DNA from 3 places in the Halopseudomonas oceani genome. Region 2 is predicted to be linked to each of the others. Evidence: predicted binding sites of a transcription regulator. Region 2 holds the regulator's gene; each other region holds the start of a gene.
The links. Region 2 encodes FliA, which starts transcription of late flagellar genes. Its sites were predicted from a motif close to CTAAAGTTTNNNNNNNNNNNGCCGNTAA; they were not measured.
Positions count from the first base shown of each region.

Region 1: ACKPCU_RS12640 (flagellar protein MotY) is a predicted target of FliA. The motif match lies at 4,450-4,477, and genes of this name have one in related genera.
Region 3: ACKPCU_RS10950 (methyl-accepting chemotaxis protein) is a predicted target of FliA. The motif match lies at 7,702-7,729, and genes of this name have one in related genera.

Region 1 is NZ_OY781932.1:2,680,077-2,690,331, forward strand. It holds gene ACKPCU_RS12620 (deoxyguanosinetriphosphate triphosphohydrolase) at 1-784, shown strand, start outside; gene ACKPCU_RS12625 (nitrate- and nitrite sensing domain-containing protein) at 771-1,622, opposite strand; gene gloA (lactoylglutathione lyase) at 1,660-2,046, opposite strand; gene ACKPCU_RS12635 (argininosuccinate synthase) at 2,174-3,391, opposite strand; gene ACKPCU_RS12640 (flagellar protein MotY) at 3,544-4,392, opposite strand; gene pyrC (dihydroorotase) at 4,643-5,677, shown strand; gene rnt (ribonuclease T) at 5,711-6,385, shown strand; gene ACKPCU_RS12655 (TAXI family TRAP transporter solute-binding subunit) at 6,606-7,577, shown strand; gene ACKPCU_RS12660 (TRAP transporter permease) at 7,766-10,255, shown strand, end outside.
Region 2 is NZ_OY781932.1:3,274,884-3,285,138, forward strand. It holds gene ACKPCU_RS15270 (chemotaxis protein CheA) at 1-807, opposite strand, end outside; gene ACKPCU_RS15275 (protein phosphatase CheZ) at 963-1,757, opposite strand; gene ACKPCU_RS15280 (chemotaxis response regulator CheY) at 1,779-2,156, opposite strand; gene ACKPCU_RS15285 (RNA polymerase sigma factor FliA) at 2,380-3,117, opposite strand; gene fleN (flagellar synthesis regulator FleN) at 3,114-3,941, opposite strand; gene flhF (flagellar biosynthesis protein FlhF) at 3,974-5,335, opposite strand; gene flhA (flagellar biosynthesis protein FlhA) at 5,404-7,509, opposite strand; gene ACKPCU_RS15305 (tetratricopeptide repeat protein) at 7,829-9,016, shown strand; gene ACKPCU_RS15310 (EAL domain-containing protein) at 9,035-10,255, shown strand, end outside.
Region 3 is NZ_OY781932.1:2,291,359-2,301,613, forward strand. It holds gene ACKPCU_RS10930 (SurA N-terminal domain-containing protein) at 1-1,734, shown strand, start outside; gene ACKPCU_RS10935 (OprD family porin) at 1,995-3,212, opposite strand; gene ACKPCU_RS10940 (NADPH-dependent FMN reductase) at 3,426-4,025, opposite strand; gene ACKPCU_RS10945 (Na+/H+ antiporter family protein) at 4,217-5,536, shown strand; gene ACKPCU_RS10950 (methyl-accepting chemotaxis protein) at 5,985-7,619, opposite strand; gene rloA3 (retropepsin-like aspartic peptidase RloA3) at 7,889-8,515, shown strand; gene ACKPCU_RS10960 (DUF2058 domain-containing protein) at 8,566-9,093, opposite strand; gene ACKPCU_RS10965 (DUF2897 family protein) at 9,182-9,355, opposite strand; gene ACKPCU_RS10970 (TetR/AcrR family transcriptional regulator) at 9,422-10,054, opposite strand.

The DNA of each region.
Region 1 (10,255 bases), 590 kb from region 2:
CAAATATCCCTGGACGGCTCGGCATGCCGACACACTGGGTTATAAGAAGAACAAGTTTGGTTGCTACCAGGCCGAATATCCCCTGCTGAAGCAGATAGCCGAGAAGCTGGGGCTGCCCACCCAGGATGACCAGCGCTTTAGTCGCCACCCACTGGTCTATCTGGTCGAGGCGGCGGACGATATCTGTTACGGGCTGATCGACCTGGAAGACGGGCTGGAAATGGACCTGCTCGCCTACGCTGAAGTTGAGCGCGTGCTACTTGACCTGGTGGGCGACGATCTGCCTGAAACCTATCGACAGCTGGGGCCACAGGACTCTCAGCGCCGTCGCCTGGCGATTCTGCGCGGCAAAGCCATCGAGCATCTGGTCAATGCCGCAGCCCAGGCCTTCATTGATCAACAGCCTGCCCTGCTCGCCGGTGAACTTGAAGGAGACCTGGTCGAGCACATGCATGGCGCCGCCCGACGCTGCGTGCTTGATGCCAAGCAAATGGCCCGCAAGCGGATTTTTCAGGACAAGCGCAAGACGCTGCACGAAATCGGCGCCTACAGCACACTGGAAACCTTGCTCGATGCATTCTGTGGTGCGGTCAACGAGCTGCACGCCGGTCAGAATCTGAGCTTCAAACACCAGCGCATCCTGGACCTGTTGGGCCATACCATCCCGCAAGCGGACTGGCCTCCCTACCGCAGCTATCTGCGCGTACTGGACTTTATTGCCGGTATGACCGACCTCTACGCAGCCGAAATGGCGGCGCAAATTCGAGGTATCAGTCGCAACTGAGTGCGCGCGTCTCCAGCCGCGCTAGCAGAATGTCTACCAGCAGCAGCTGGGCGCTCAAGGCCTGGGTGGCCGTTTGGAAGTAGTCGATGGAACTGAAGCCCGGATCAGGCTGCTGTTCCAGTAGCTCACGGATTCGCTCCAGCAGGACGTCGAGCGAATCCTCCGCGGCTCGCACTGGCTGACTGACCAGCCCCCGCAATTCTGGATCAGACGCCAGACGCGCCAGCGCCGCGTAACACATCTCACGGATTTGCGAGCTCAAAGCTGCAAGCTGTGCTCGCCATACCTGCAGATTTTGTCGATTGGCGACTATGCCGGTACCAATAGCCCGGGACTGCCCGACCAGCTCGGTGTTGCGCAACAGCTCCAGCCACAACCCTTCCGACTGCGGCGCGAGCCGGCCAAGGCAAACCAGATCGTAGCGGTCAGCGAGCGCCGCCACGGTCGCCAACAGGTTGCGAATCATTTCGTTATGCGCGAGCAGCATCTGCTCGGGGTCGGCCTGGTCGTCACCCTCCTCCAGCTGGGCCCAGCACGCCAGTACCGCATGCCAGGTGCCGTACCAATGCAGCGTTGGCTGGTGCAAGCGACAGGTCTCCAGCAGCTGGTTCACTTGCTGATTTACCGACCAACGACGTGCCTCCAGACTGCCTTCGCCAGACAATACGCCATACAGGAGCCCTCGGTGACGCTGAACCTGCTCGATCAACTGGCGCAACAGACGTATCTGTGAGACAGCAAGATGCAGTGCCGCACACCTCCTGCGTTGCTGCAGCCGTCGCATAGCGAACCAGACGGCGAGCACCAGCACAACGATTGCTCCAAATACCGCTGCCATCCCCTGCCCTCCATGACGGCATAGCAACTGCGCTAAATCATGCCCCCGCAGACAATAGTTCGATTCGATATCCGTCGGGATCTTCAACAAACGCCAGTACCCGGGTTCCGTGTTTCATTGGCCCGGCCTCGCGCACTACCTTCCCGCCTGCCTGTTTGATCTGTTCACAAGCAAGGTAGACGTCATGTACTTCGATCGCAATATGCCCGTAACCGGTGCCCAGGTCGTAGGCGGCGGTGTCCCAGTTCCAGGTCAGCTCAAGCGCCGTATGCTCGGCCTCATTGCCGTACCCGACGAATACGTTGGTGAAGCGCCCCTCAGGGTAGTCCTTGCGGCGCAGCAGGGTCATGCCAAGCACCTCGGTGTAAAAGGCGATGGACTTTTCGAGATCTCCGACCCGGAGCATGGTGTGCAGAATTCGCATGATCGCTACCCTTGCGTGTCGATGCAGTCAAAGCTACCGGTTAAGCACTACCGCTAGCAATAGATAAACGAAAACGCCCGGCGAAATCGCTTTCGCCGGGCGTCATTCAGGCACCTTGTCGCGCCGATCAGAGCAGCTTGCGGCCCTTGCCAGCAGCAATGCGCATGCGCAGTGCGTTCAGCTTGATAAAGCCTGCCGCATCGGCCTGGTCGTAGGCACCGGCATCGTCTTCAAAGGTGGCGATATTGGCGTCAAACAGCGAGTCGTCAGACTTGCGACCGACCACGATGACGTTGCCCTTGTACAGCTTGAGGCGAACTACGCCGTTCACGTTCAGCTGGGACGCATCAATCATCTGTTGCAGCATGATGCGCTCCGGGCTCCACCAGAAACCGTTGTAGATCAGCTCAGCGTACTTCGGCATCAGGCTGTCTTTCAGGTGGGCAACTTCACGGTCCAGGGTGATGGACTCGATGGCGCGGTGACCTTTCAGCATGATGGTGCCGCCGGGGGTTTCGTAGCAGCCACGGGACTTCATGCCGACGAAGCGGTTTTCGACGATATCCAGACGACCAATACCATTGGCGCCGCCAACCTTGTTCAGGTAGGTCAGGACTTCAGCCGGGGTCATATCCTTGCCATCGATGGCGACGATGTCGCCGTTGCGGTAGCTCAGCTCAATATACGTGGCTTGGTCAGGTGCGTTCTCCGGAGAGACGGTCCAGCGCCACATGTCTTCTTCGTGCTCGGTCCAGGTGTCTTCCAGCACGCCACCTTCATAGGAGATGTGCAGCAGGTTGGCATCCATCGAGTAGGGAGACTTCTTCTTGCCGTGACGCTCAATCGGAATGCCGTGCTTCTCGGCGTAATCCATCAGTTTCTCGCGCGACAGCAGATCCCACTCGCGCCAGGGAGCAATCACCTTCACACCCGGTTTGAGCGCGTAAGCACCCAGTTCGAAACGCACCTGGTCATTACCCTTGCCAGTCGCGCCGTGGGAAATGGCATCACCGCCGGTTTCGTTGGCGATCTCAATCAGGCGCTTGGCAATCAGCGGGCGAGCGATGGAGGTACCCAGCAGGTACTCACCTTCGTAAACGGTGTTGGCGCGGAACATCGGGAACACGAAGTCACGAACAAACTCTTCGCGCAGGTCGTCGATGTAGATTTCCTTGACGCCCATGGCCTGAGCCTTGGCGCGTGCAGGTTCTACTTCCTCACCCTGACCTAGGTCGGCAGTGAAGGTGACCACTTCGCAGTTGTAGGTTTCCTGCAGCCACTTGAGAATGACCGAGGTATCCAGACCGCCGGAATAGGCCAGGACGACTTTGTTGACTTCTGCCATTACGTGCTCCCTTAAGCAAGACTAAAACGCCACCCCGTGGGGAATCGGCGAAAGCCGCTATTCTAGCGCCAGAGTGGCAGGATTCACAGGGGAGAGACCCGCAACTTTAGGGTCTGATGCGGTTTCGATACGGTTGAATGGTAGGCTGTGCGTCAGTTGTGCTGCAGCCGCAACATGACCCGGCGATTAGTCGCGCGCCCTTCCTCAGTGCGGTTGCTCGCCAACGGATAGCTGTCGCCATGAAAACGCATGCTGAACAGGTTTTCATCGACCCCCTGGGCCGTCAGATAGTCACGCACGGCAAGCGCCCGCTGACGAGATAGCTCGCGATTGTCCAGGCGGTTGCCCTGATTGTCTGAGTGCCCATCTAGGATGATGCCGCTGAGGCTCTCATCGGCCTTAATATACTGCAGGATGGCATCGAGTCTGGCTTTAGCGTCGGCACTCAGGTTACTCCCGCCCGAGCCAAAGCTGATGATACTTTGCGCCGCCTGCGCCGCGCTGATTGGCAGCAACTTGCTTATGCAGGACTGAAAGTCCCGTCTTGCCTGCTGATATCCGACACTGGAAACCACCACCCGAACCTGATCGCCCCCTACCTGGCTGCTGCGCATGATGGTCGGCTGCAAACCAGAAGCCAGCCCTGCCAGCATGCGGCCGGCCTGTTCGTAAGGAGCCATCATCGTGTAGGTCCCGGCGCCGACCTGAATCTGCCCAATCGGTTGGGCGGCTGTACCGGGACGCCACGGCGGCGGATCGTTAAAGACCTGTGCCGCACCGGGACGCATCGGACTGTCCCAAGCCTTGAGTTCGAATTCGGGGTGTTCGCCCGCCCGACGCACGAAGCTCGCCTCCCCGTAGCCCGCCACGGACTGACTCAAACGGCAGGCAAACTGATCCCCTTCAACCTGCCACTGCACGTCTTCCATGCGGGTCTGAAAGGTCATTGCCTGAGCGGACATTGACAGTCCGACAAACATGACCAGAGGGGCTCGTGTCACTCGTCTCTCCAGATGTGCCGCCACCAGGTGGGCGAACGCTGACTTCTCTTGCCTGCTTCATCGGCGGCCAATCGGAAAACTTTATTCCCTGACAGAAAAAAGATGCATCTGATGGCGATCCGCAGCACTGCGACCTGCTGGCGGCGATAGACGTCCACCCGCCACGAATAGTCGGCAGCACCTGCGGAGTGTCAAAGCTGGGGCGATTGGGGTAGCATTGCGGCATCAAATCTGGACTGGAATCCCCCGCATGACCGACCGCCTGACGCTCATCCGCCCGGACGACTGGCACATTCACCTGCGCGACGGTGCCGTATTGCAGCACACCGTGCCAGATGCAGCGCGCTCCTTTGGTCGCGCCATCATCATGCCCAACCTGGTGCCACCGGTTCGTGATGCCGCCGAGGCCGCCGGTTACCGTGAGCGTATCCTTGCCGCACGCCCTGCCGGGTCACACTTCGAGCCGCTGATGGTGCTGTATCTGACCGATCACACCTCTCCCGAGATTGTCCGTCAGGCGCACGCCAGTGGTCAGGTTGTCGCCGCCAAGCTGTATCCGGCTGGTGCGACCACCAACTCCCAGTCTGGCGTTACTGCACTCGAGAACATCTACCCTGCGCTGGAGGCAATGGCTGACGTTGGCATGCTGCTGCTGGTACACGGTGAGGTGACCCACGCCGAAGTCGACATCTTCGACCGTGAAAAGGCATTTATTGATCAGCAACTGGTCAAGGTAGTAGAGCGTTTCCCCGCCCTCAAGGTCGTGTTCGAGCACATTACCACCGGAGATGCCGTTGCCTTCGTGCAGGACGCCTCCGACAACGTGGGCGCTACGATCACCGCTCATCACCTGATGTTCAACCGCAATCACATGTTGGTTGGCGGCATTCGCCCGCACCTGTTCTGTCTGCCGGTACTCAAGCGTCAGACTCACCAGCAAGCCCTGCGTGATGCCGTAGTTTCAGGCTCCAGCAAGTTCTTCCTTGGCACCGACTCGGCGCCGCACGCCCGCCACGCGAAGGAAGCCGCCTGCGGCTGCGCCGGCTGCTATACCGCCCACGCCGCGATTGAGTTGTACGCCGAAACCTTCGATGAACTTGGCGCACTGGACAAGCTGGAAGGTTTTGCCAGCCTCCACGGCCCGGACTTCTACGGTTTGCCACGCAACACTGATCGCATCACACTTGAGCGAGACAGCTGGACCGTCCCCGAGCAACTGCCCTTCGGCGATCAATGCATCGTTCCACTGCGTGCCGGCGAACAGATTCGCTGGCGCCTGGTCTGATCCTATCTACCCATCGACAGCAAGGGATATTTCGTGAGCGAGTTTGACTTTGATGGCGAAGAACAGGACGCCACGCCCAGCGGCAAGACCAAGTCACCGCTGGCCTACCGCTTTCGCGGCTTTCTACCGGTGGTCATTGACGTTGAAACCGGTGGTTTCAACGCCGCCACCGATGCGCTGCTGGAAATAGCGGCGACGACCATCAATATGGATGAAGACGGTCTGGTTTACCCGGATCACACCAGTTTCTTCCGAATTGAACCCTTTGAGGGTGCCAACATTGAGCAAGCTGCGCTGGAGTTCACCGGCATCAAGCTCGATCACCCGCTGCGCCAGGCTGTCACTGAAGAACATGCGCTGACCGAGATCTTCAAGCAGATCCGCAAGGCTGTGAAATCAGCTGGCTGCAAACGGGCCGTGCTGGTCGGGCACAACGCGTTCTTCGACCTCGGCTTTCTCAACGCAGCAGTTGAGCGTACCCAGATCAAGCGTAACCCGTTTCATCCGTTTTCCTGTTTTGATACTGCCACCCTGGGCGGGCTGGCCTACGGTCAAACAGTGCTGGCAAAGGCCTGCAGCGCTGCCGGTATCGACTTTGACGGCCGCGAGGCCCATTCAGCACGCTACGACACCGAAAAGACCGCAGACCTGTTCTGTACCATCGTCAATCGCTGGCGAGAGATGGGCGGCTGGCCTCCCGTCGAGTAACTCCTTCCCACCTAACAACCCGGCCCAATGGCCGGGTTGTTGCTTCTGTTGCAGACTTGCCCGACCGCGACACTGCGGTTATCGTCCTGATGAAACTCAATTCATCCACTACACTGCAAAAGGTAAACGTGTTCGGCCCTGAAGCGGGATCGGGCCTCCCACACTGGCTAGCTGTACGATGGCAGCAGCCACTGACAATCAGAAAAAGGAGCTATTTCACATGATGCGCAAATCCCTTGCCCTGCTGTTTTCGGCCACTATTGGGTATGCCTCACTCAGCGCCACGCCCGCTGTCGCAGAGACCTTTGTCACCATCGGTACCGGTGGCCAGACAGGCGTCTACTACGTGGTAGGCCAGTCAGTTTGCCGCCTGCTCAATCGCAATTCTGCCGAACATGGCATTCGCTGCAACGCCCCGTCCAGCGGCGGCTCGGTCGCCAACGTCAACGCCATTCGCGGCGGTGAGATGAACATGGGCGTGGTGCAGTCAGACATCCAATACAAGGCCTATGAAGGCATCCAGAGCTTCGAGGCCGACGGCGCTTTCACCGACATGCGTGCGCTGTTCGCCCTGCACGGCGAGCCACTGACCATCGTTGCCCGCAACGATGCCAACATTGCGGGCGTCAAGGACCTCAAGGGCAAGCGCGTCAATATCGGCAACCCGGGTTCCGGTCAGCGTGACACCATGGACGTGGTGATGGAAGCTCTGGGCTGGACGGTGGATGACTTCGCGCTGGCCTCCGCGCTGGATGCAGCAGAACAGGCCGCGGCCCTGGGCGACAACAACATCGATGCAATGGTCTACGTCGTTGGCCACCCGAATGGCTCGATCCAGGAAGCAACCACCACTGTTGATGCCAATCTGGTTTCCGTGTCCGGTCCCGAAATTGATCAGCTGATCAGCGAACGTCCTTACTACGCCAAGGCGATCATTCCCGGCGGTCTGTACCGTGGCAATGATGCGGACACCGAAACCTTCGGGGTGCGTGCCACCCTAGTGGCTTCGACCGCCACTGACGCCGAAACCGTCTATCAGACAGTCAAAGCGGTATTCGAGAACTTCGACCGGTTCAAGCGCCTGCACCCCGCGTTTGCGACCCTCAAGGAAGAAGAGATGATCAAGGACGGCCTCTCTGCTCCGCTGCATGAAGGCGCAATCCGCTACTACAAAGAACGCGGCTGGATGTAACGCGAAACGGGCCACCCTCAGGGGTGGCCCGTTTGCTTTCAACAACTCGATTACTTTGCTGCCGCCATTTCGGCAGCCTTGGACGAGCGTCCACAAGACCTCGTGCTTATCGCGGCGCCCACAGACACGCCGCGCAGGCAACATGCTTGCCACAACACAATCAAAACGCAAAGGAGCAGCGCGCAGCCATGAGCCAACCAAGCGACGCCAACGAACTCAACAGCGAACTTGAGGATCTGGTAGCAACCAGTGACACCGGTGCCCGAAAACCCACTGGTGCGGCCCGAAATCTGCTGATGAGTATTGCCGCCATCTGGTCGCTGTTTCAGCTTTGGATTGCCTCGCCACTGCCCTTTCTGGTCGGCTTTGGGGTTTTCAACAGTACCGAGGCGCGCTCCATTCATTTGGCCTTTGCCGTGTTTCTCGGCTTCATGGCATATCCCGCGTTCAAACGCTCCCCCCGAGAATACATCCCGGTCGTCGACTGGATTCTGGCGCTGATTGCCGCCTTTTGTGCCGCGTATCTTTTTCTTTTTTACGCCGAGCTGGCAGAACGGCCCGGCAGACCGACAACCCAGGACGTGATAGTCGCGGTGACCGGTCTGGTTCTGCTTTTGGAAGCCACCCGCCGGGCGCTCGGTCCACCGCTGATGATCGTCGCGCTGGTCTTTATCATCTACTCGGTAGCCGGTCCCTATATGCCGGGCATCCTTGCCCACCGCGGGGTCAGTCTGGAAGCACTGACCAACCATCAGTGGCTTACCGCTCAGGGTGTATTTGGCATTGCCCTTGGCGTTTCCACCAGTTTCGTCTTTCTATTCGTTCTATTCGGTTCGCTACTGGATAAGGCCGGAGCCGGCAACTATTTCATCAAGGTTGCGTTCTCCCTGCTGGGTCATTACCGCGGCGGCCCGGCAAAAGCGGCTGTCGTCGCTTCCGGCATGACCGGCCTGATCTCCGGGTCGTCGATTGCCAACACCGTCACTACCGGCACGTTTACCATTCCGATGATGAAACGTGTGGGCTTCTCTGCCGAAAAGGCCGGCGCCGTCGAAGTGGCCTCCTCGGTCAACGGCCAGATCATGCCACCGGTCATGGGTGCCGCGGCGTTCCTGATGGTCGAGTATGTCGGTATTTCCTATGTCGAGGTGATCAAACACGCCTTTTTGCCGGCGCTGATTTCCTATATCGCGCTGATCTACATCGTGCACCTCGAAGCGGTCAAGGCTGGCATGCAGGGCCTGCAGAGCAGCAACCCGCCACGTCCGCTACTGCGCAAGATCATCGGCTTCCTTACCGGCCTTCTGCTCTTGATGGCCCTCTCGTTCGCGGTCTATTACGGCCTTGGCTGGCTCAAGCCAGCATTAGGAGACGCCGCCAGCTGGGTGATCGCCGGCGCGCTGGCCGTTGTATACGTCGGGCTACTGAAGATCGGCTCGCGCTATCCCGAGCTGGAGCTGGATGACCCCAACTCCCCGGTCGTTCACCTGCCGCAGACCCGTCCCACCGTCATGTCCGGGCTGCATTTCATCCTCCCGGTGATCGTGCTGATCTGGTGTCTCATGGTTGAGCATCTTTCGCCAGGGCTGTCTGCCTTCTGGGCGACCATATTAATGATTGTCATCATGCTCACCCAGCGCCCCCTGATGGCAGCATTCCGTGGCGAAGGCAATACCGGCAGTGCGGTGCGTCAGGGGTTCGATGAGCTCTGGCAGGGCCTGGTAGCCGGTGCCCGCAATATGATCGGAATCGGCATTGCCACGGCAACCGCTGGCATTATCGTCGGTGCAGTCTCCCAGACCGGGGTTGGGCTGGTACTGGCAGATCTGGTCGAAATTCTGTCGATGGGCAACTTGATGCTGATGTTGCTGCTGACCGCAGTACTCAGCCTGATTCTTGGCATGGGGCTGCCAACCACCGCCAACTACATCGTCGTTTCCGCCCTGCTGGCGCCGGTTATCGTTACGCTGGGCCAGGAAAGTGGACTGCTGGTCCCGCTGATCGCCGTGCACCTGTTCGTGTTCTACTTCGGCATTATGGCTGACGTTACCCCACCCGTCGGCCTTGCTTCCTTTGCCGCTGCCGCAGTGTCGGGGGGAGATCCCATTCGAACCGGGTTTCAGGCGTTCTATTACAGCCTGCGCACGGCGGCGCTACCTTTTCTGTTCATCTTCAACACCGACCTACTGCTGATCGACGTGGACTGGCTGCATGGGATCATCATCTTCTGCGTTGCAACCGTCGCGATGCTTATTTTCGCCGCAGCCACCCAAGGCTGGCTGTTGGTAAAAAGCCGCTGGTACGAAAGCCTGTTGCTGCTGCTCGTTGCCTTTACCCTGTTCCGCCCTGGCTTCTGGATGGACATGGTGCACGATCCTTATCGCTCCATTCCGCCAGCCCAGCTGGAGCAATCCCTCGAGCGCCTGGACAAGGGCAGCAACCTGCGCATTCAGGTCTCAGGCCAAGACGACATCGGTCAGCCGCGCACCTTCTTCGTCCTCGTTCCGGTACCTGAAGGGGCTGACGGCGCTGAGCGGCTCGACAAGCTTGGCCTGATGCTGATGCAGGACGGTGATCGCACCCTGGTTGACATGGTGACCTATGGCAGTCCTGCTGCAGAACTCGGCTTCGAGTTTGACCAGGAAATTGTCGAAATTCTTGCCCCGGTTGATCGCTGG
Region 2 (10,255 bases):
CGCTTCAACAGCACCGGGCGCAGAGCCCTTGCCGTGCAGCTGATCAAGCAGCGCTTCGAATTCGTCGTCGGTAATTTCGTCTCCGCCGGCAGCGGCAGGTTTGGACGAATCGGCAGGTGCAGCGGCGCCAGCCGCGACCGAGGGCGCTTTACCTGCGCCATGCAGCTCATCCAGCAGCGCTTCAAATTCGTCGTCGGATATCTCGTCGGATGCCGCACTGGCGGCTGGCTCGGGGGTAGCCTTGGCTGCCGCAGTCGGCGCACTGCCATCGCCGTGCAGGGCATCCAGCAACTGCTCAAATTCGTCGTCAGTAATATCGCCGTCAGCCGCAGCTGCAGGGGCGGCCGTTTCAACCGGCTCGGCTTCAGGCTCGGATTTCTCGACGGCAGCAGGTGCCGCAGCAACTTCGTCGGCCGAAGCGGGCTGAGCCAGGGCCGACAGTGCTGCCAGCAATGCCGGGTCTGCAGGCGTAGGCTCTTCGCTTTCTCGAACCTGGGCGAACATGCCGTTGACCGTATCCAGCGCCTGCAGCACAACATCCATCAACTCGGGGGAAACCGTTCGCTCACCCTTGCGCAGAATGTCGAACACGTTTTCAGCGATATGACAGCAGGCAACGAGGGCATCGAGCTGCAGAAAGCCAGCGCCGCCTTTTACGGTGTGAAAGCCGCGGAAGATGGCGTTAAGCAGATCCATGTCGTCAGGCCGGTTTTCCAGCTCGACCAACTGTTCGGACAACTGCTCGAGAATCTCGCCGGCCTCGACCAGAAAGTCCTGGAGAATCTCTTCATCCGCATCGAAACTCATGCACCCACTCCCCTCGGGCGTGTTATCGGAAGACTACGCACCACCACCACGGACTTGCGTCCAGGCACTGCGCCGTCATTCAACGTTGCTGCCAGGTTGCCACCTTGGGCAGTCAAACTGCCGACGCGCCTGATGCACGGCAGCTACAACTGACATCAGAATCCGAGACTGGACAGAAGGTCGTCGACCTCATCCTGACCGGAAACAACGTCTTCCCTTTTATCGGCATGAATTTGCGGACCTTCACCCCTGGAGGAGGATTTTTTTGCCTCTTCCGGCGTATCGCCATGGTTGATGCCGGTAATGCGGTCGACTTGCCCCGCCATACGGACCAGATTGACCAGACTCTCTTCGACATCGTGCACAAGCGTGATCACACGCTTGATGACCTGACCGGTCAGATCCTGATAATCCTGCGCCAGCAGGATGTCGTTCAGATTGATCGACAAATCCTTACTGGTACTTTCGGTGTGCTCAAGGAATTCGCCAACCCGGCGATAGAGATCACGGAATTCATCGGCCGCCATCTCGCGGCGCTGTAGCCGCTGCCAATCTGCCTTCAAGGCACTAGCCTGCTGCCCCAGATCACCGACCTTGGGCGCACTGACCTCAACCAGATCCATCGTGCGGTTGGCTGCCTTGTCGGTCAGCTGAACCACATAGTCGAGCCGGTCGGACGCATCGGAAATTTTGGACGAGTCGGTATCAGCCCCCAGCGCATGGGTGGTATCGATCTGAAAATTGACGATCGCGTTGTGCAGCGCCCGGGTCAGCTGTCCCACTTCGTGGTAGAGGCCGCGGTCACGCGCCTGGTTGATCGCATGAATGACCAGCAACGCTTCACCGAAGTTGCCGCTTTCGAGGTGACCAACCAGCTGGTGCGCATTGTCCTTCAGCGAATGTTCAAATTCCTGAGCAGTCGCCTGGCCGGGATCCTTACTCAAAGCCATAACCTGTACCCCGGTTGATTATTATTTAGCCTGAACTCGCTCAAAGATCTTTTCGATCTTTTCTTTCAATGCCTGCGCAGTGAAAGGCTTAACCACATAACCATTAACGCCTGCCTGCGCGGCTTCAATGATCTGGTCGCGCTTTGCCTCGGCCGTTACCATCAGCACCGGAAGGTGCTTGAGCCGTTCATCGGCACGCACCGCACGCAACAGGTCGATGCCGCTCATGCCGGGCATATTCCAGTCCGTCACCAGGAAATCGAAACTGCCACTCTGCAACATCGGCAGCGCAGTATTGCCGTCGTCGGCTTCGGCTGTGTTGGTAAACCCAAGGTCGCGCAACAGGTTCTTGATGATGCGCCTCATCGTCGAAAAATCATCAACGATGAGAATTTTCATGTTCTTGTCCAAGTCGACCTCCGTACAAACCAGGGAATGTGCAGGCCTGCACCCCAGAAACCCATCGCAAATAACCAAACAAGCCGTAAAAGAAGCTCTGATCAATCGACTGCCATCAGCAGACTGATCGGACGCGCCCTTCGTGTCACCATCCTGGCGACCGACACAACACTGCTAGTACCTGTCGAGCAATCCGAGCATTGTCCGGATGTTGACGACAAAATCAATCATTTCGCCAACTGACCAGCTTCGAACGCAGTCGGGCAGCACACTGACTGTGCAATTGACTGACCCGCGATTCACTGACGCCCAGTACGGCGCCAATTTCCTTGAGGTTAAGCTCCTCGTCGTAATAAAGCGACAGCAACAGCCGCTCACGCTCCGGCAAACTGTCGATAGCCTCAATCAAAGCCGCCCTGAAGCGCTCATCCTGCAGCCCCGAAAAAGGCTCTTCCCCGCCCTGCACATCGGCCGGCGCACCCGACTCCAGCAGGTCATCAAAGCTGAACAACTTGCTGCCGGCGGTGTCGCTGAGAATCGTATAGTACTCCTCGAGACTCATTTCCAACTCGGCAGCAATCTCGTGATCTTTAGCGTCACGCCCAAGTCGCGCCTCCACAGCACGCATCGCATCACTGACCATACGGGTATTGCGGTGAACCGAGCGCGGCGCCCAGTCCCCCTTGCGCACTTCATCAAGCATCGCACCGCGAATGCGAATACCGGCGTAGGTTTCAAAGCTGGCACCCTTGCCGAAATCAAATTTGCGGGAGGCTTCGAGCAGGCCGATCATGCCCGCCTGCATAAGATCTTCAACCTGAACGCTGGATGGCAAGCGCCCCAGCAAGTGATAGGCAATCCGCTTGACCAAAGGAGCATATTGCTCGACGAGACGATCCTGTTCTCCTGCTGAACTCTGTGCTCGTGTATACATGCTCAATCCGCCAGCCTGTGCTGTCATAGACCAGACCCTGTGGGCTGCACCAGACGCTCGACAAAAAACTCAAGGTGTCCGCGCGGGTTAGCCGGCAAAGGCCAGGCATCCACTTTCTGGGCAATCGCGCGAATCGCCAGTGAGGCTTTGCTGCGCGGGAACGCTTCGAATACCGCGCGCTGCTTCTGAACCGATTTGCGCACTGCTTCGTCATAGGGAACCGCACCGACATACTGCAGCGCGACGTCGAGAAAACGGTCTGTCACTTTGGTGAGCTTAGCAAAGACCATGCGACCTTCCTGCGGCGTGCCGACCATATTGGCCAATACGCGGAAACGAGTCATGCCGTAATCACGGTTGAGCAGCTTGATCAATGCATAGGCGTCGGTGATCGAGGTCGGCTCGTCACAGACGACCACCAGCGCTTCCTGGGCGGCGCGCACAAAGCTGACAACTGAATCACCGATACCTGCTGCGGTATCGACGATCAGTACATCGATATTGTCACCGATCTCGCTGAACGCCTGAATTAAACCGGCATGCTGCTGGTGACTGAGGCTGACCATGTTGGCCGCACCTGAAGCGGCAGGCACAATACGGATGCCGCCAGGGCCGGTGACCAGAACGTCGCGCAGGTCGCACTTGCCTTCCAGCACATCAGCCAGCGTGGCCTTGGGCTTGAGACCAAGCAGCACATCGACATTCGCCAAACCAAGGTCAGCGTCAAGCAGAACGACGCGTCGCCCCATTTCCGCCAGAGCAAGGCTGAGGTTCACCGACACGTTGGTCTTGCCGATGCCACCCTTACCACCGGTGACTGCGATTACCTGAACCGGATGTTTGCTGCCCATCTGCGCTGATTACCTTAATTCTGTGAAATTGCTTAACTTGCCCGCTGGGTATGCATCATACCGGCAAAAACGTCGGCCATGGTCTGATCTGCCGGAGCATCGTTGCCAGCCATGCTGACGGCACGACTGACCAGTTGGTGCCCAACAGCACGGCTGATATCGTCCGGTATGCGCTGGCCATCTGCCAGATAGGCTACCGGCAAACCCTGCTCCATCGCCAGCCCCAGCGACTCACCAAGCGTAGCTGCTTCATCAATTTTGGTGAGAATGCAGCCGGACAGCCCGCAAGCCTTGTAGGTGTGATAGGCAGCCTTCATTACCCGATGCTGACTGGTTGCGGCCAACACCAGCAGGTTGCGTACACGGTGGCCTTGACGAGCCAGCGTATCAAGCTGCCCGCGCAGATAGGGATCATTGGCCTGCAGGCCAGCGGTGTCGATCAGCACCAGTCGCTTGCCGGCAAAATCGGCCAGCACATCGTTGAGATCCTGCTTTTCGTCAACTACCTTGACCGGCACGTTGAGAATTCGCCCCAGGGTGCGGAGCTGCTCATGGGCACCGATACGGTAGGTGTCCATGGTCACCAGAGCAACGTGCTGGCTGCCGTGCTTAAGCACGTAGCGGGCAGCCAGCTTGCCGAGGGTCGTGGTCTTGCCAGCCCCGGTAGGGCCGACCAGCGCGATCACGCCGCCGGCATCGAGCGGCTCTTCGCGCAGCACCGGTACGCGGTGGGCCAGATAGGCCAGCAGCATACGCCAGGCCTGACGCGGCTCGGTCACGTCAGAAACCTGACGCAGCAAATCCTGACTGACCTCAGCTGGCAACCCCATCTGGGTCAGCCGTCGCCACAGGCCAGCCTGCTTCGGCTTATGCTGATTGAGCTGTCCCCAGGCCATCCCCCCCAGCTGCGACTCAAGCATCTCTCGCAGACCCGCAAGCTCGGCGCGCATCGCACTCAGGCCAGCGTCATCGCCAGACTGAGCCGGCGCCGCTTCAGCCGCTGCAGGCCGCGCGCTGGTTGCAGCCGGCTCAACCGGTTCCTGAATCAGACGATCCAGCAGGTCGCGGGCTTCTACCGACCCCTGACGCGCCGCGTGGCGCATGCTGTCACCAAACAGCTGGCGATTGACCAACGGCTGGTCGTGGGAAGCCATCTCGCCCACCTCCAGCTCGGCGCGGGCGGCAACAATGCGCTCCTGGGTCTTCTTCAATTCGGTATCCAGACCCGGTGTCGGCGTGGTCAGACGGGGCGCCTCGTAGTCCAGCGCAGCGGTCAGCTCGACGCCACCGGCAACCCGGCGATTGGCGATGATCGACGCATCAGCGCCCAGCTCATCGCGAACCAGCTTCATCGCCTGGCGCATGTCTGCGGCAAAGAAACGTTTGACTTTCATGGCTGACCTCGTCGCTTTTCTGGCACCGCCCGCTGGCGGCTGCTGTCATTCATTCAGAGTGCTGCAGTTCAGTTCTGGCCAACCGTCGCAATGATGGTGACCTGCTTGCTGTCCGGAATTTCCTGGTAGGACAGTACATGGGCGCCCGGGGCTGCGTAGCGGACAAACTTGGCCATCATCATTCGAATCGGCCCCGCCACCAGCAGCACTGCCGGCTTGCCCTGCACTTCCTGCCGCTGTACGGCATCGGACAGCGAGCGCTGCAACTTCTCAGCCATGCCAGGCTCCAGCAACATACCGTCGTCTGCGCCCTGACCGGCCTTCTGCATACTCTGTAGCAACATCTGTTCCAACCTTGGCTCCAGCGTGATCACAGGCAGCTGAGAGTCAAGCCCCACAATGCTTTGCACGATTGAGCGCGACAACGCGACCCGGACTGCGCCAATCAGTGCGCCGGTATCTTGACTCTTGTTCGAGTTGTTGGCGATGGCCTCGGCGATGGTCCGAATATCCCTGACCGGCACCTGTTCCTGCAGCAATCCCTGCAGCACCTTGAGCAGATTCGACAGGGAAATCAGCCCCGGTACCAGCTCCTCCGCCAGCTTGGGCGAGGCCTTGGCGAGCACCTGCATCAACTGCTGCACCTCTTCGTGACCGATCAGCTCATGGGCATGCTTGTGGAGAATCTGGTTGATGTGCGTGGCGACCACGGTACTGGCATCCACCACGGTGTAGCCGAGCGACTGCGCCTGATCCTTCTGGCTCGGCTCGATCCAGACCGCATCCAGACCAAACGCAGGATCCTTGCCGGGCACGCCCTTGATTTCGCCAAACACTTGACCCGGATTGATCGCCAACTCACGATCGGGGTAGATCTCTGCTTCGGCAACACCCACCCCCATGAGCGTCAGGCGATAAGCATTGGGCGCCAGATCCAGGTTGTCGCGGATGTGAACCGACGGCATCAGAAAACCCAGGTCCTGCGACAGCTTCTTGCGCACGCCCTTTATTCGCGCCAACAGTTGGCCACCCTGATTGCGGTCAACCAGCGGAATCAGCCGATAGCCGACCTCCAGCCCCACCATATCCACCGGAGTAACGTCGTCCCAACCCAGCTCACGGGTCTCGGGCGACTGTACCGCGGGTAGTTGCGCCTGCTGACGCTCGGCCTCAACCTTTTCCTCGGCCTTGACCTGCTGACGTTTGGCAATGAAGTAGGCACCACCAGCAGCCAATGCCCCGAGGCTCAGGAACGAGAAATGGGGCATGCCGGGAATCAAGCCCATGACGACAAGGATCGCCGCCGCGACCGCCAGCGCCTTGGGCGAGGCAAACATTTGGCGCTGCACCTGAGCGCCCATGTCCTCGGAGGTCGATACACGGGTAACCATGATCGCAGCAGCCGTCGAGAGCAGCAGCGACGGAATCTGCGCCACCAGGCCGTCACCAATGGTCAGCAGTACGTAGATCCGACCCGCCTCGGCGAACGGCAGGCCGTGCTGGGCCATACCGATGGCAAGGCCGCCAATCACGTTAATGAACAGAATCAGCAGACCGGCGACGGCATCACCACGAACAAACTTGCTGGCACCGTCCATGGAGCCGTAAAACTCGGCCTCCTGGGCGACTTCCTGACGACGTGCCTTGGCTTGTTCCTGATCAATAAGGCCCGAGTTGAGATCGGCATCAATCGCCATCTGCTTGCCGGGCATTGCATCCAGAGTGAAGCGCGCGCTCACTTCCGAGATACGCCCGGCACCCTTCGTGACGACCACGAAGTTGATGATCATCAAGATCGCGAACACCACCAGACCGACCACATAGTTACCGCCGATAACTACCTCACCGAAGGCCTGAATCACCTTACCGGCGGCATCCCCCCCCTCGTGGCCATACAGCAGCACCACACGGGTGGAGGCGACGTTCAGCGCCAGACGCAGTAATGTCGCTACCAGCAAAATTGTCGGGAACACCGCGAAGTCAAGCGGGCGCAAGGCGTAGGCGCCAACCAGCAATACCACAAGCGACAGGGCAATGTTGAAGGTAAACAGAACGTCGAGCAGGAACGGCGGGATCGGCAGCATCATCATGCCGAGCATCACCAACAGCAAAATAGGGATCCCCAGACTGCCGTGGCGCAAACCGGCCAGGTTGGTCCGCATAGTGCCCATCATTTGCGCGCGATCAACAGCCATCGATGAAAAGGTCCCCAGATCAAATATTTGACGCAGATTGCGTTGTATCGAGGTCTACGCAAGAAGCGTTCCAGTTTCAGAACCAGCGACGCCAGAGCGGATCTACCAATGGTTGCCCGCCCGCAGTCGAGTTCTGGTTCGTCCCGGCAAACCTTCTGATAAACTGCTTGGCGATATAGCGGCAAAGGAAGGCCAGACTACTGCCTCGGCAGGCGCGTGAGCGCCACACTGAGCTTCGCCATACACTGTCACCACGGCCAGCCATCCCGCCCCAGCCGGCCGTAACTCGAGAGGTATCATGCGCGCGTACATCGCCCTGTTACTGGGACTGAGCATCACCCTCACCGGATGCCAAAGCCTGTCTCAACCCGATAGCCTCCTCAGCCGGTCGGGCGACGTGATCAAGACCCAAAGCCAGCGCCTGGCTGAACTCGCGAGCAGGCTGACCGACGACCCGGCGGCCCAGCAACGTCACGCGGAAGTCGAGGCCCTGTTTGCGCAGCAGTATATTGACCCGCTCACCCGCTACCTGAACAAACACACCAACGACGCGGACTACGCTGACTACGTGCCACTGGTCCAGGAAGAACGAGACACCCGCTGCAAGGCAATCGGCCAACGCTACCAGGCCGAGCAACCCACCCGCGAGAACCTGCAACGACTACGTGCTGGCTATCAGTTTTCCTGCCCTCAGCAGGTGAGCGACTTTGCCGCCCGGGTACCACAACCCAGCGAAGCGCCTGCCGCCAGCACGACCACCAGCAGCTCCGGCAGCAGCAGTGCAGCGACCAGCCAGCAGGAAAACTGCTATCTGCTGTTCGCCATCCGCAACTACAGCCAGGCCGCTACGGCCTGTGAAGCGGCAGCTGCCGCGGGCGATGCCAAGTCCCAGCATCACCTGGCGAGCATTGTCAGCAGCACCGGACAGAGCAGCATGGCGCTGCGCTGGGCGCGCGCTTCTGCCGATCAGGGCGACACCGCGGGCCAGTTGCTGCTGGCCGATCTGCTGCAACAGCAAAACAGCAGCGAGAGCGACATCGAAGCCTTCACCTGGCTGCAAAAGGCAGCAAGCAGTGGCCAACCCGAGGCCCGCTACCAACTGGCCCTGGCCTACCTGAACGGAACCGGGACCGCTGTCAGCCCGGAGAAGGCTGAAGGTCAGCTGCGCCGTGCTGCGCTGTCAGAGCACGTGCCCGCCATGCTGCAGCTCGCGCGCAGCCATCCCGGCACGGCCTCCGCTCGCCAGTGGCTCAGCGAGGCCGCAGAGCGTGACTCCGCCGAAGGACAGTACCGTTTGGGACTTGATTACCTGCAAGGCGACGGTGGGCCGCAAGACCTGGAGCAGGCCTACTTCTGGCTCAGCCTTGCGCTGATGAACGGGGAGTCTCGCAGCCGTCGCTACGTCGAACAGCTGTCAGGCCAACTCAGCAATGACCAGCTGACCAGCGCGCGCAGCGCTCTGCAACAGCGCCTCAATAGCCGCTAACACACTCGGGTAACAAGGATGCTGCCAGTCAAACGCGCGATCATGGTTCTACTCAGCCTGCTGGTCGGGCTGTTTCTGGTTGGTAGCTGGCTGATCGCCAGCCTGAATCTGGAGTTCGCCGAAAATGCCATGGGCAAGCTGCGCGAACGCCAGATTACCGACACCTTCTACGCCAACCTTGACCGTATCAACGCCCATCACCGCCTGATGGAGCAAAGCACTCGCGGCCTTGCCCGCGCCGGCGGCCTGCTGCTACGCACACCGTCGGAGCCGGCAGCGCTGGCCAGCACCCTGCGCAACGCACTGCAGGATCTGCCCGACAGTTACGGCAGCAGTCTATGGTATGTAGAAGGGGGTCGCCCCGCCCGCTACGCTTATCGTCAGGGACAGAGCGTCCAGGTCGAGCCGCTCAGTGCAGACGAGCAGCAACGCCTCAGCGGCTGGTTCCTGCGTCTGCGTGACCTGCCCAGCCCTGGGGACCCCGCCCAGCAATGGACAGCTGCCTACTACAAAAGCAGCATCAACAGTGTGGTGATCAGCCATGCCACACTGATTCGCGACCAGACCGGCCGCCCGGTTGGTCTGGCGATGACCGACTGGTTGGCAGACGACGTCATTCGCACCGTAAGCCGAGTCGAAGTCACCCCCAGCACCTTTGCGTTCCTGCTCGACCACGAGAACCGCAACCTGTCCAGCCTGTCCGACGCCCCTGACGTCGACCGTGCCCAGCAACTGATCGACAGTGTCACTGCGCTGCAACTGCATCAGCGGCTGCAGGAAGCGCCGGTGCCGGTCATCAACACCCGGCAACTGGCCTCCCCCATGCAGCAGTTGCTGCATCACGTTGGCCAGCAGGATTACAGCCTGTTTTTCTCCCCGACCCGGGCCGGCATGATCTTTGGTATCGGCGTCCCACAGTCAGAGATTGATGCGGTGCTCACCCCAATGCGCGAAAGCAGCACCCGGATTCAGCTGCTTGCCGGCGCCATTATGCTGATTATTTCGGCGCTGATCCTGTATCTGGTCGCCGGCACCTTACGCCAGCTGCACAACCTTTACACCGACACCCTCACCCATCTGCCAAACCGCGAACGGTTGCTGGCCGACCTGAAAAAGACCCACACCGCCAGCCTGCTGCTATTAAACCTGGATGCCTTCAAGGAGATCAACGATTTCTATGGCCACCAGTGTGGTGACCATGTCATCGCGACGCTGGCCGAGGCCTTGCAGCAGCACCTG
Region 3 (10,255 bases), 980 kb from region 2:
TCGAAGCTGGAGCTTGAGCAGGCCGTTGCTCTGCAGCGCCGCCAGTTGATGCAGCAGCTGCAGCAGATGGGCAGTCAGTTTGATCCGAGCATGATCGATGAAGCCTTCCTGCGCAGCACCGTGCTGGACGGCATGATTGAACGCTCTGTATTGATTCAGGGAGCTCAGGAAGCGGGTTTCCAGATTTCCGATCAGATGATCGATCAGTTGATCCTGAGTACGCCGGACTTTCAGGTTGACGGTAAGTTTGACGCCAACCGTTTTGATGTGGTGATTCGCAACATGGGGATGCCATCGCGTATGGCCTTCCGTGACCTGGTGCGTCAGCAGTTGCTGATTACCCAGTATCGCAATGGATACGAGGCCACCTCCTTTGCCACGCCGCTGGAGAGTAAGCAGTTAGCTGCGCTGGAGAACCAGACTCGTGATTTTGCTGCGTTGGCAATGCCGGTCGACGATGTTGACACCGAGGTAACAGATGCCGAGGTGGAAGCCTATTACGCTGCTAATGCGCAGCAATTCATGACCCCTGAGCGAGTAGTGCTGAATACGCTGACACTGTCACGCAAGAGTTTCTTCGACCAGGTCGAGGTCGATGACGAGGCTGTTCAGCAGCTCTACGAGCGTGAAATCGGCAATCTTGCCGAGCAGCGTCGCGCCTCGCATATTCTGGTTGAGATCGGCGACGACGAGGCTGCTGCCAAGGCACGCATCGATGAGGCTGCAGCGCGTATTGCGGCTGGTGAGGACTTTGCCAAGGTCGCTGAAGAAATGTCAGATGACACCGGCAGCTCCCGTGATGGCGGTGATCTGGGCTACATCGTTAAGGGTAGCTTCGACCAGGCGTTTGATGACGCGCTGTTTGCGTTGCAGCCGGGCGAAGTGTCCGCGCCAGTGCGTACCAGCTATGGCTTCCAATTGGTCAAGTTGACCGATCTGAAGGCGCCGGAAGTGCCTTCGTTGGACTCCATGCGTGATCAACTGGTCCAGGAACTGAAGACCGAGCAGGTCGAACGCAGCTTTGTTGATGCTTCCCAGCAACTGGCCAATCTGGCTCATGAAGCCCCAGACCTGGCAGAGCCTGCCGCTGCGCTTGGCCTGACTGTTGAAACGCTGGGGCCGGTCGAGCGTCTCGGTGGTGAAGGCCTGGCGGCCAACCCGAAGGTGATGAACGCAGCGTTCAGCGATGACGTTCTGAACAACGGATTCAACAGTGATCTGATTGAGCTGGACGCTGACACCGTGGTGGTCATTCGGGTGAAGCAGCACCTCACGCCGGAGCAGCGCCCACTGGCAGACGTTAGTGCAGACATCCGTACCCAACTTGCCCATACCAAGGCTGAGCAAGCCGCTGCTGAGAAGGCTGATCAACTGGTTGAGCAACTGCGTTCGCAGGCGCTGACCGTTGACGCGGCGGCTGAGCAGGCGGGCCTCGAATGGCAGCAGCACGAAGCGGTTGGTCGTGGTGAAAACCAGATTGACCAAGCCCTGCTACGTAATGTCTTTGCCATGCCGAAGCCTGAGGCCGACAAGCCGGTCTACGCCAGCTTCAAGCGTGCGGCAGGCGGCTACTGGCTGGTCGTGCTGAACGGTGTTTCGGTTGCTGAAGACGTGCAGTCGGCAGAAGGTGGCGCGGATCAGTATGGTCTGTTCGTTGCCGGTCAGTCGGGACAGCAGGACTTTGCCGCAGCCCAGCAGCAGTTGCGCAGTGAAGCCGAGGTTGAGCGTTACTGAGCAGGCGATTGTCCGCATTGAAAAAGGCGCTTCGGCGCCTTTTTTCATGGCTTGGATGTGGGGCTCGAGAGCGCAAGGCAGAGGACCGGGGGCGCAAGGCAGGTCTTCACAGGTTGGAGGGCAGGTGTCCCTGCGGTGGACCGTTTGCTTTCAGCTTGCACTGATGTCCGTGCTGAGCAAAAAAAACCGCTGCGACCAATCGGGGATGGCGCAGCGGCAAAATTCCAGGCAATCGTGTGGGGGGCCTGGATGGAGCAGTATTACTTCAGGGCAATGCTGTAGCTCAGGATCAGGCGGTTCTCATCGATGTCGCGGGTGGCGTCGGAACGCACCATGGCGTTACGCCAGCGTACGGCCAGATTCTTGAATGTGCCGCTCTGGACGGTGTAGCTGACGTCGATGTCGCGCTCCCACTCGCTGCCATCATTGCCGGCTACCTTGAAGTTGTCACCGCTGACATAGCGGGCAAATGCGCTCAATCCGGGGACGCCCAGCGATGCAAAGTTGATGTCGTAGCGCGCCTGCCAGGACTGCTCATCGGCGCGGGTGAAGTCGAGGATCTGCACATAGTTGACGATGTACGGATCGGTCTCGGCCAGGTATGGGAAGGCGGTATCCCCGTCACTGTCCTGATAGCCCAGCCGGAAAGTGTGCGGGCCGGTGGCTGCGGACAATGTCAGTGAGGTCAGTTGGTGGTCAATGTCGATGGGCTGGTTGCCATCGTCACTGCTATCAAACCAGGCAAGGTTGACGCCGAGCTTCCAGTCACCCACCGGCTGGGTGTGAATCAGGTTGATCAGGTTCTGGTTGTAGACGTCCTGCAGTTCCGCACGCCAGAGCCCAATGGTGGTGTTTTTACTGTTGAAGGCGTAGCTACCGCCCAGGTAGTTGAAGCGGTCAGAGGCGCCGCCAACGGTGGCGCGTATGTCTTCACGGTTGCTGCTGTTGCGGTAGTTGACCTCACGCAACTGGCCGGCCTGAATATCGAGATTCTCGATTTCGTTCATGGACAAACTGGCGCCAGTGAAACTCTGCGGGAGAAGGCGGGAATCGCCGGAGCTGACGACTGGCAGTTTGGGCATCAGGCCGCCAACCTTGAGGACGGTGTTGGACAGGCGCGCCTTGAGCGCGGCGGTGGCTTCGCTATAGCTGCCCTTGCCTTCATCACCATAGCTGTTGGCCAGCAATCCTGAGCCGGCGCGCTCGTCATCGGAGTCCAGCTTCAGACCGAGGCCAGCGTAGACGTCGACACCGAATCCCAGTGCGCCAGGGGTGTAGCCGGATTCTGCTTTGAAGATGAAGCCTTGGGCCCATTCCTCGGCCTTGGACTGTGCACCGGGGTCTCTGAAATCGCGATTGAAGTAGAAATTGCGCAGTTGCAGGGACGCGGTGGCGTCGTCTGCGAATCCCGCGGCCTGGGTGTTGCCGCAGGCAATCGCCGCGGTAACGGCGAGCGCTAGGGGAGTCACATGCTTCATTGTTATTCTCCTGATGTGAGGTGTGGCATGGGTTACGCCGAGGAAAATAAAGCACGCGACTGCACGCCTGACTTTACGACCATCGTCGAACTGTCATGCGAGTGTCTTGAAAATGCAGTGAATCAGCAGGCGTGATGGCTCTGTTCCGAGCCTTGCAGGCCGCCGCCCGGACGGTAGGATGACGGCCTGTACTTTAGTCTAATGCGGCCCTGATCAGGACATGCCGTTGGCAAAGGCGGGGTTGCTCATGTCAATCAAGGGACGGATGCTTGCCAGCGCGCGGGTGTAATGCAGCAGTACATCGAGATTGTAATCGAGTCGCTGACGCAAGCGCTCGTCGGCCTGGGACTCTGGCGTTTCGCCGTTCATGACATGGTTAACGTCACGTACGATCAGGTGCTCCGGGATGTAGCACAGGCGGCAGTTCTTGTAGCTGGAAGCGCGCAGTTCGCTGATCGGGAATGCGCCGCCGACACTCGCAGAGATGGCACCCAGCATCGCGGGTTTGTGGGCCAATTGTGCCTTGCTGGCGTAGAGGAAGAAGTTCTTGATCGCCGGGCAGGCCATTCCGTGCCATTCCGGCGCTAGAATGATCGCCGCATCCGCAGCGCTTAGTTGTGCTTCGTATTCAGGCCATCGGCTGTCCTCTTCACTTGGCCACAGCGGCAAAGGCCCTTTGCCCAGATCAATAACTGAAACCGCCTCGGCGTCCAGGTTGTGGGTGCTGATCAGTGTTTGACGGATAAAGGCGGCGACCTTGGCGGTCTGGCTATCGGTGCGGCTACTGCCGGCGACAATGGCGATGCGTTGCATGACGGGCCTCAATGACGTGATGGGGGGCTTACTGTACCTGATCCTGGCACGTTGGTGCCTTTGGTCAGCGCTCTTTGACAGTGGCAGGGGAGTGGGGCAGAGTACGCGGCCTTCGGGGTGCCTCGTTTGGCGCCGGGTTGTGGGGCTTGCTGCAAAGGGGCGGCAGGCGACATGAAGATGGGGAGTCAGAAATGAATGCAGTAGTAGCGGCTGTCGCCGTGATGCTGGTGCTCAGCCTGTGCCGCGTGCATGTGGTGGTTGCCTTGATTTTTGGTGCGTTGACCGGCGGTCTACTGGGCGGCCTGGGTTTGGAAACCACCCTGAGCACCTTCCAGTCCGGGCTAGGCAAAGGGGCCAATATTGCGCTGAGCTACGCGCTGCTGGGGGCGTTTGCCGTAGCGATTGCCAAGTCTGGTCTGGCCCATGCGCTGGCGGACAAGGGGCTTGGTCTGGTCGACAGTCGACGCGACGGTGGCGGCGGCGTGCTCAAGCTGATGCTGTTGCTGGTGCTGCTGGCCGTTGCTATCTCCTCACAGAACATCCTGCCGATTCACATCGCGTTCATTCCGCTGCTGGTGCCGCCGTTGTTGTTCGTGATGGCGCGGCTGAAGCTGGATCGTCGAGCCGTGGCCTGCGTGCTGACCTTTGGTCTGATCACGCCCTACATGTTCCTGCCGGTCGGTTTTGGCGGCATCTTCCTCAATGACATCCTATTGGCAAACGTGGCGGAAAGCGGCGCCTCCGTTGAGGGTATCAACGTCATGCACTCGATGGCCCTGCCGGCGCTGGGCATGCTGTTTGGTCTGCTGGTGGCAGTGTTTGTCAGCTACCGCAAACCACGGCATTACGATGAGCAGCGAATCAGTGAAGTGGAGCGCGCGGAAGCCAGCTACAACCCGATGTCGCTGCTGGTTGCGCTGGGCGCAGTGGTCGCCGCGTTCGTCATTCAGCTTTGGCTGGACTCCATGATCATGGGCGCGCTGGCCGGCTTCGTCATTTTCTCGGTATCGGGTGTCGTGCGCTGGCGTGAGGCCGACGGGGTATTCACCGAGGGCATGAAGATGATGGCCATGATCGGCTTCATCATGATTGCTGCTGCCGGCTTTGCCGAGGTCATGCGTGCGACCGGTGCGATTGCTACGTTGGTTGACAGTTCTGCGGCGATGATTGGCGACAACCGGGCGCTGGCAGCACTGCTGATGTTGCTGGTCGGGCTGCTGATTACCATGGGCATCGGCTCATCTTTTTCGACCATACCGATCATTGCAGCCATTTATGTGCCGCTGGCGATGCACCTTGGCTTCAGTCCGGCGGCGATCGTTGCTCTGGTTGGCACCGCCGCGGCGCTGGGTGATGCCGGTTCTCCTGCCTCCGACTCGACCCTCGGCCCGACTGCGGGTCTGAACGTGGACGGCCAGCACAACCACATCTGGGATACTGTGGTGCCGACCTTCATCCACTACAACCTGCCGCTGATTATTTTTGGCTGGATTGCGGTGATGGTGCTGTAACGCATTCAGGCACAAAAAAGCCCTGCTCGGGAAACCGGGCAGGGCGTTTTTGTGGTTCTTTGCGAAGTTTGGGCCAGTGCGACAAGGGGGCGAGGCAGTTAACCGAATGCGCGAATGGTTGGGTGTGCACCGGGGTTGGCCCCGTTTACGCGGGCGAGTAGCGCAGGGCTGGCGGGAAAAAGGACGGCAGCCTGTTTGAGGAGCGCAGCGACGAGTTCTGCCGGCCCCGGCTAGACCGAGCAACGCAGCGAACCCGAAGGGCCGCGTAGCCGGGTGCCCGGGCAAGCGGTCCCCTTTGGCTCGCCGTGAAGGCGAAAGACTGACACAACAACCGCGCATGCATTAAACGGTAAGCTGCAAGTGGAGGCTCGCACTGACCCTCCGCGATGAATCACAAAAAAGCCCAGCCCGGGAATCCGGGCTGGGCTTTTTTGCTGTGGCAGGCCGATCAGACTTTGAAGCGGCGTACCAGTTCGTCGATCTGACGACCCAGGCCAGCCAGGTGCTGACCTGCCTGCGCTGTTTCGCGGGCACCATCGGTAGTTTCGCGAGCTAGCTCGGCCGCTTCGGTGACGTTGCGGTTTACGTCTTCAACCACGGTCGATTGCTGGGTAGTGGCGCTGGCAATCGAGGCGTTGAGCGCAACCAGTTGCTCCATCGATTGAGCAATCTGCTCCAATGCTGTGCCGGCCTCATTGACCTGATCCACGCTGGCCTGGGAGTGGCGGCTGCTCTCATTGATCACACCGACCACCGTTTGGGTGTTGGTCTGCAGCTTGCTGATCATGTTGTGGATTTCTTCGGTCGACTGCTGGGTGCGCTGGGCCAGATTGCGTACCTCGTCGGCAACCACTGCAAAACCACGTCCCATCTCACCGGCACGCGCTGCCTCAATGGCGGCGTTCAGCGCCAGCAGGTTGGTCTGCTCGGCGATGTTGCGGATGACGTCCAGCACGGAGGTGATTTCGTTCGCATCGGTGGACAGGGTTTCCATGTGCTGAACAGCGGTGTTGACGCTGTCGGACAGCAGACGTATCTCGTGGATGGTCTGCTCGACCTGCTGGCGACCGTTGGCGGCACCCTGGTTGGCGTTCTCGACCTCTTGGGCGGCGGCGTTGGCGTTCTGAGCCACGTCCTGCACACCGTAGGTGATCTCGTTGATGGCGGTGGCCATCAATTCCATGCGCTCGGACTGGCGGCTCATGTCGCGCAGGCTGTTGTTGCTGATCTGATCCAGTTGCTGGCTGGAGCTGATCAACTGGCGGGCGCTGTCACCCAATTGACCGATGATGTCGGCCAGGTTGCGATTGAAACGGTTAAAGTAGCTGGCGATCTGGGACAGCTCGTCATGGGCATCGTCATCCAGGCGACGGGTCAGGTCGGCTTCACCGCTCGCGATGCCGCGCATGGCGTTGACCACCTTGTCCAGCGGTTGCGAAATGCTGCGCCCGATGATGAAGAGCAGGGCGAACATTACCAGCGTGATGATCAGGGCCGTGATCAGCGAGGTGTACAGTGCTTGCTGGAATTTGGCTTGCAGGGCATCGATATAGATGCCGGTACCGATCATGTAACCCCAGGGTTTGAACAGCTTGAACGCAGCGATCTTTTGCGATGGTTCCTTCTCACCCGGCTTTGGCCAGTTGTACTGGAAGCTGGCGGTGCCTTTGTCTCTGGCCAGTGCTACCATTTCGCGGATAACGCTCACGCCGTCGGTGTTCTTGGCTTCGGACAGGTCCGTGCCGACGGTCTGTGGCGCCAGCGGATGCATGATCATGATGTTGTCGAGGTCGTTGACCCAGAAGTATTCGTTGCCGTCGTAGCGCAACGCCGAGAGTGCTTCCAGGGCCTGTTGGCGAGCCTGCTCACCGGTGAGTTCTCCACTGACTTCCTTCTTGTGGTAGTACTCCATCAAGTCGTGCGCAACCTCGACGAGATGTGTTGCCTTGGTGACCTCGTCCTGCTTCATTTCGGTATGGAGGTGGGAGAGGGAGAGCCCCTCGGAAATGATAGTACTGCCCAGGGCAATAATCAGGATCAGCCAGATCCTCTGACTGATTCGAATGTTGCGCAACAGCTTCATGTAACCTCCACACGCCTAGTGGTGATGTCTATTATTTTTTTATGCCTGCAACGAATCCTGTTCGCAGTGGCGTTGTATCTCAGTGTCGGCCGAATCCGTCAAAACCTGAGCGGTATTTTCCCGTCATCCGTGCTGGCGATTTGACTGCATGCGCGCCGGGGTTGCAAGAGGTTATCTGTTTTTGTGATCTTTACTCATAAGGCGCGTGGCACTGCGCGCTCTGTCTCGCCGGCAAAAAGGCCGGTGGTTAATCAATGTAAGGGTGTCTCATGCGGTCAGTATTGAAGTTGGCGGGTCTGTCGGTTGGTCTGTTGTGTGCTGCGCTGGGCGCAGGCGTCGCGCATGCGGCGGATGAGGCTGTGCAGTTCGGTCCGCGGGTGGTTGGCTGGATCGAGAAAGGGTTGATTCTGCCGGAGTACACGGCGGTCAAGATCAAGGTGGACTCAGGTGCTCTGACCTCGTCCATGCATGCAGTCAACCTGGAAGAATTTGAGCATCACGGCAAGGAGTGGGTTCGCTACGATGTGCCGGTACGCGATGCCGATACTGACGAGATGGTCACCATGCACTTTGAGCGGCCGGTCTTTCGGCGGATTCTGGTACGCGGTGCTGGGGGGGCGGATCGCCGGCCGGTGGTGAAGATGTCGATCTGTATGGGAGATCGGGTCTACGAGGAGCAATTCTCGCTGCGCGATCGCGGCGACATGAACTATCCGGTATTGATCGGTCGTCGCACGATTGAACACGTCGGCCTGATCGACGTATCCAGAACGTTCATGCATAAGCCGAACTGCTCCGAGGATGACTATGATCAGGAGCGCCAGCGTCAGCATGATCGCGAGGAAAATGGCGCGGGCAACCAACCGGTTGAATCCGCTACGGAAGCAGACGCCTGATAAACGAATCCGCCGCGCCAGGACGGGGTGCCTGGCGCGGCCGATTCGCCTTACCACATGAGATCGTCAGGAATCTCGTAGCCGGCGTAGGGATCATCCTCGGCGGCGCTTTCTTTCTTCACCTCGGCCACATGCACCGGCCAGTGCGGTACGCGCTCGCGGACCTTTTCGGCGATGTCGATCGGAATCAGTACAAATCCGCCTGACAGGCGGGTAATTCCGAGCCGGCCTCGGCTGAGCAGAGCAAACTGCTCTTCGGTGACATGGATCTTCTTGATCTTGTTCTTGCTGACGAACTGATAGGGTGTTTCGCCGCCAGCGCGATCGACTACGTTCTGCTCGATCATCTGCTTGGCCTGCGCTTCGGCTGCCTTGCGCGCGGCCTCTGCCTGGCGCTGTTGATTCAGTTCGCGGTCACGTTCGGCCTTTTGTTCGCGGGCTTTCTGCGCGGCGCTTGGGGTTTTCTCGCCGGCTGGTTGAGCCTTGGCTTCTTTCTTTTTGGCGCGCTGCGCCTGCTTGAGTTTCTTCTCGTCGACCAGTCCGGCCTTGAGCAGTTGAGCTTGCAGTGAATTGACCATGGTTTGTCAGCGTCGTAATGATGACGGCATCGCGAAAGCGACGCCTGGTTGAAGTCTGGCGTTACAGGCGCCTAGTCTACCGCGTTGTTCAGCGCTTTTCTTCCTCGGCTTCCTCTGCCTTGAGCTGTGCTTCGCGTGCCTTGACCTTGGCCAGGGTTTCCGGGCTGACGCGGTTGCTGCCAGCGTTGTCACGCAACAGCAGCAGGCTGCCCAGCACGCTGCCGAAGGCCAGTGCCATGAATAGCCATCCATACCAGGGCATGGGGTACTCCTCAAGTGTATGAGTAGTCATCATGGGCGCTGATCCCGGGGATGGCAAGCAACTGCCTCAGGCGCGCAGTGACTGGTTTAGCATCTGCAGGGTGAAGTCGATCATCTGCTCTGGTGACGGCTGATTGTCTTGGCAGGGGTCGTGCTGGCGGGTCTGCAGGATGACCCCGTGCAGCGCGCCGCGCAAAAAGTTGGCTGTCAGCAGGGGCTCTGCGGCCAGCTCAGGGTTGAGGCTGCCATCGGTAATGCCATCGTGGATCGATTGCAGCATGCAGGCCATTGACTGCTCGTAGCAGTGCGCCAGTTCGGCGCTTTGCTCGTCGCTGTCGACCAGGTGTGCAAAGGTGCTGGCGTCGGTCAATACATCAAAATAATCCGGGCACTCGATGCTGAATTGATAGTAGCTCCGGCCGATCCGCTTGAGTTGCTCCAGGCCGCTGCCGCCCGCTGCCTGTGCGCTGTGGAAGCGCTCCAGCAGGCGTTGCCCGGCGCGCAGCATCAGGCCGCGCATGATTGCCGCTTTGTCCTTGAAGTACACGTAAAGCAGCGCCCGGCTGAGTGTGGCTCCGTGCGCTATCTCGTTCATTGAGGTGCGCTCGTACCCTTTGCTGAAGAAGCACTGTTCGGCACTGTCCAGGATGCTGTCCCGGCGTTCCTGTTTTTCCCGTTCTCTGCGTTCGGTAGCGCTCATCGGTTTTCTCGATTGCGGTGATGAAAAACATTTTGCCAGTTATTGACAATGTGTCAATGTCTGACAAAGTGTTAATAAGGTTTGTCTTTCCGGGAGCAGGATGATGGTCAGAGCATCGGGTTGGCAAGGGCGGCGCTGCCGCTTGTGGGTCCTGGCGGCAGTCGCTGGCTTGGCGGTTGCCGGTTGTCGCGGCGAGGGTGG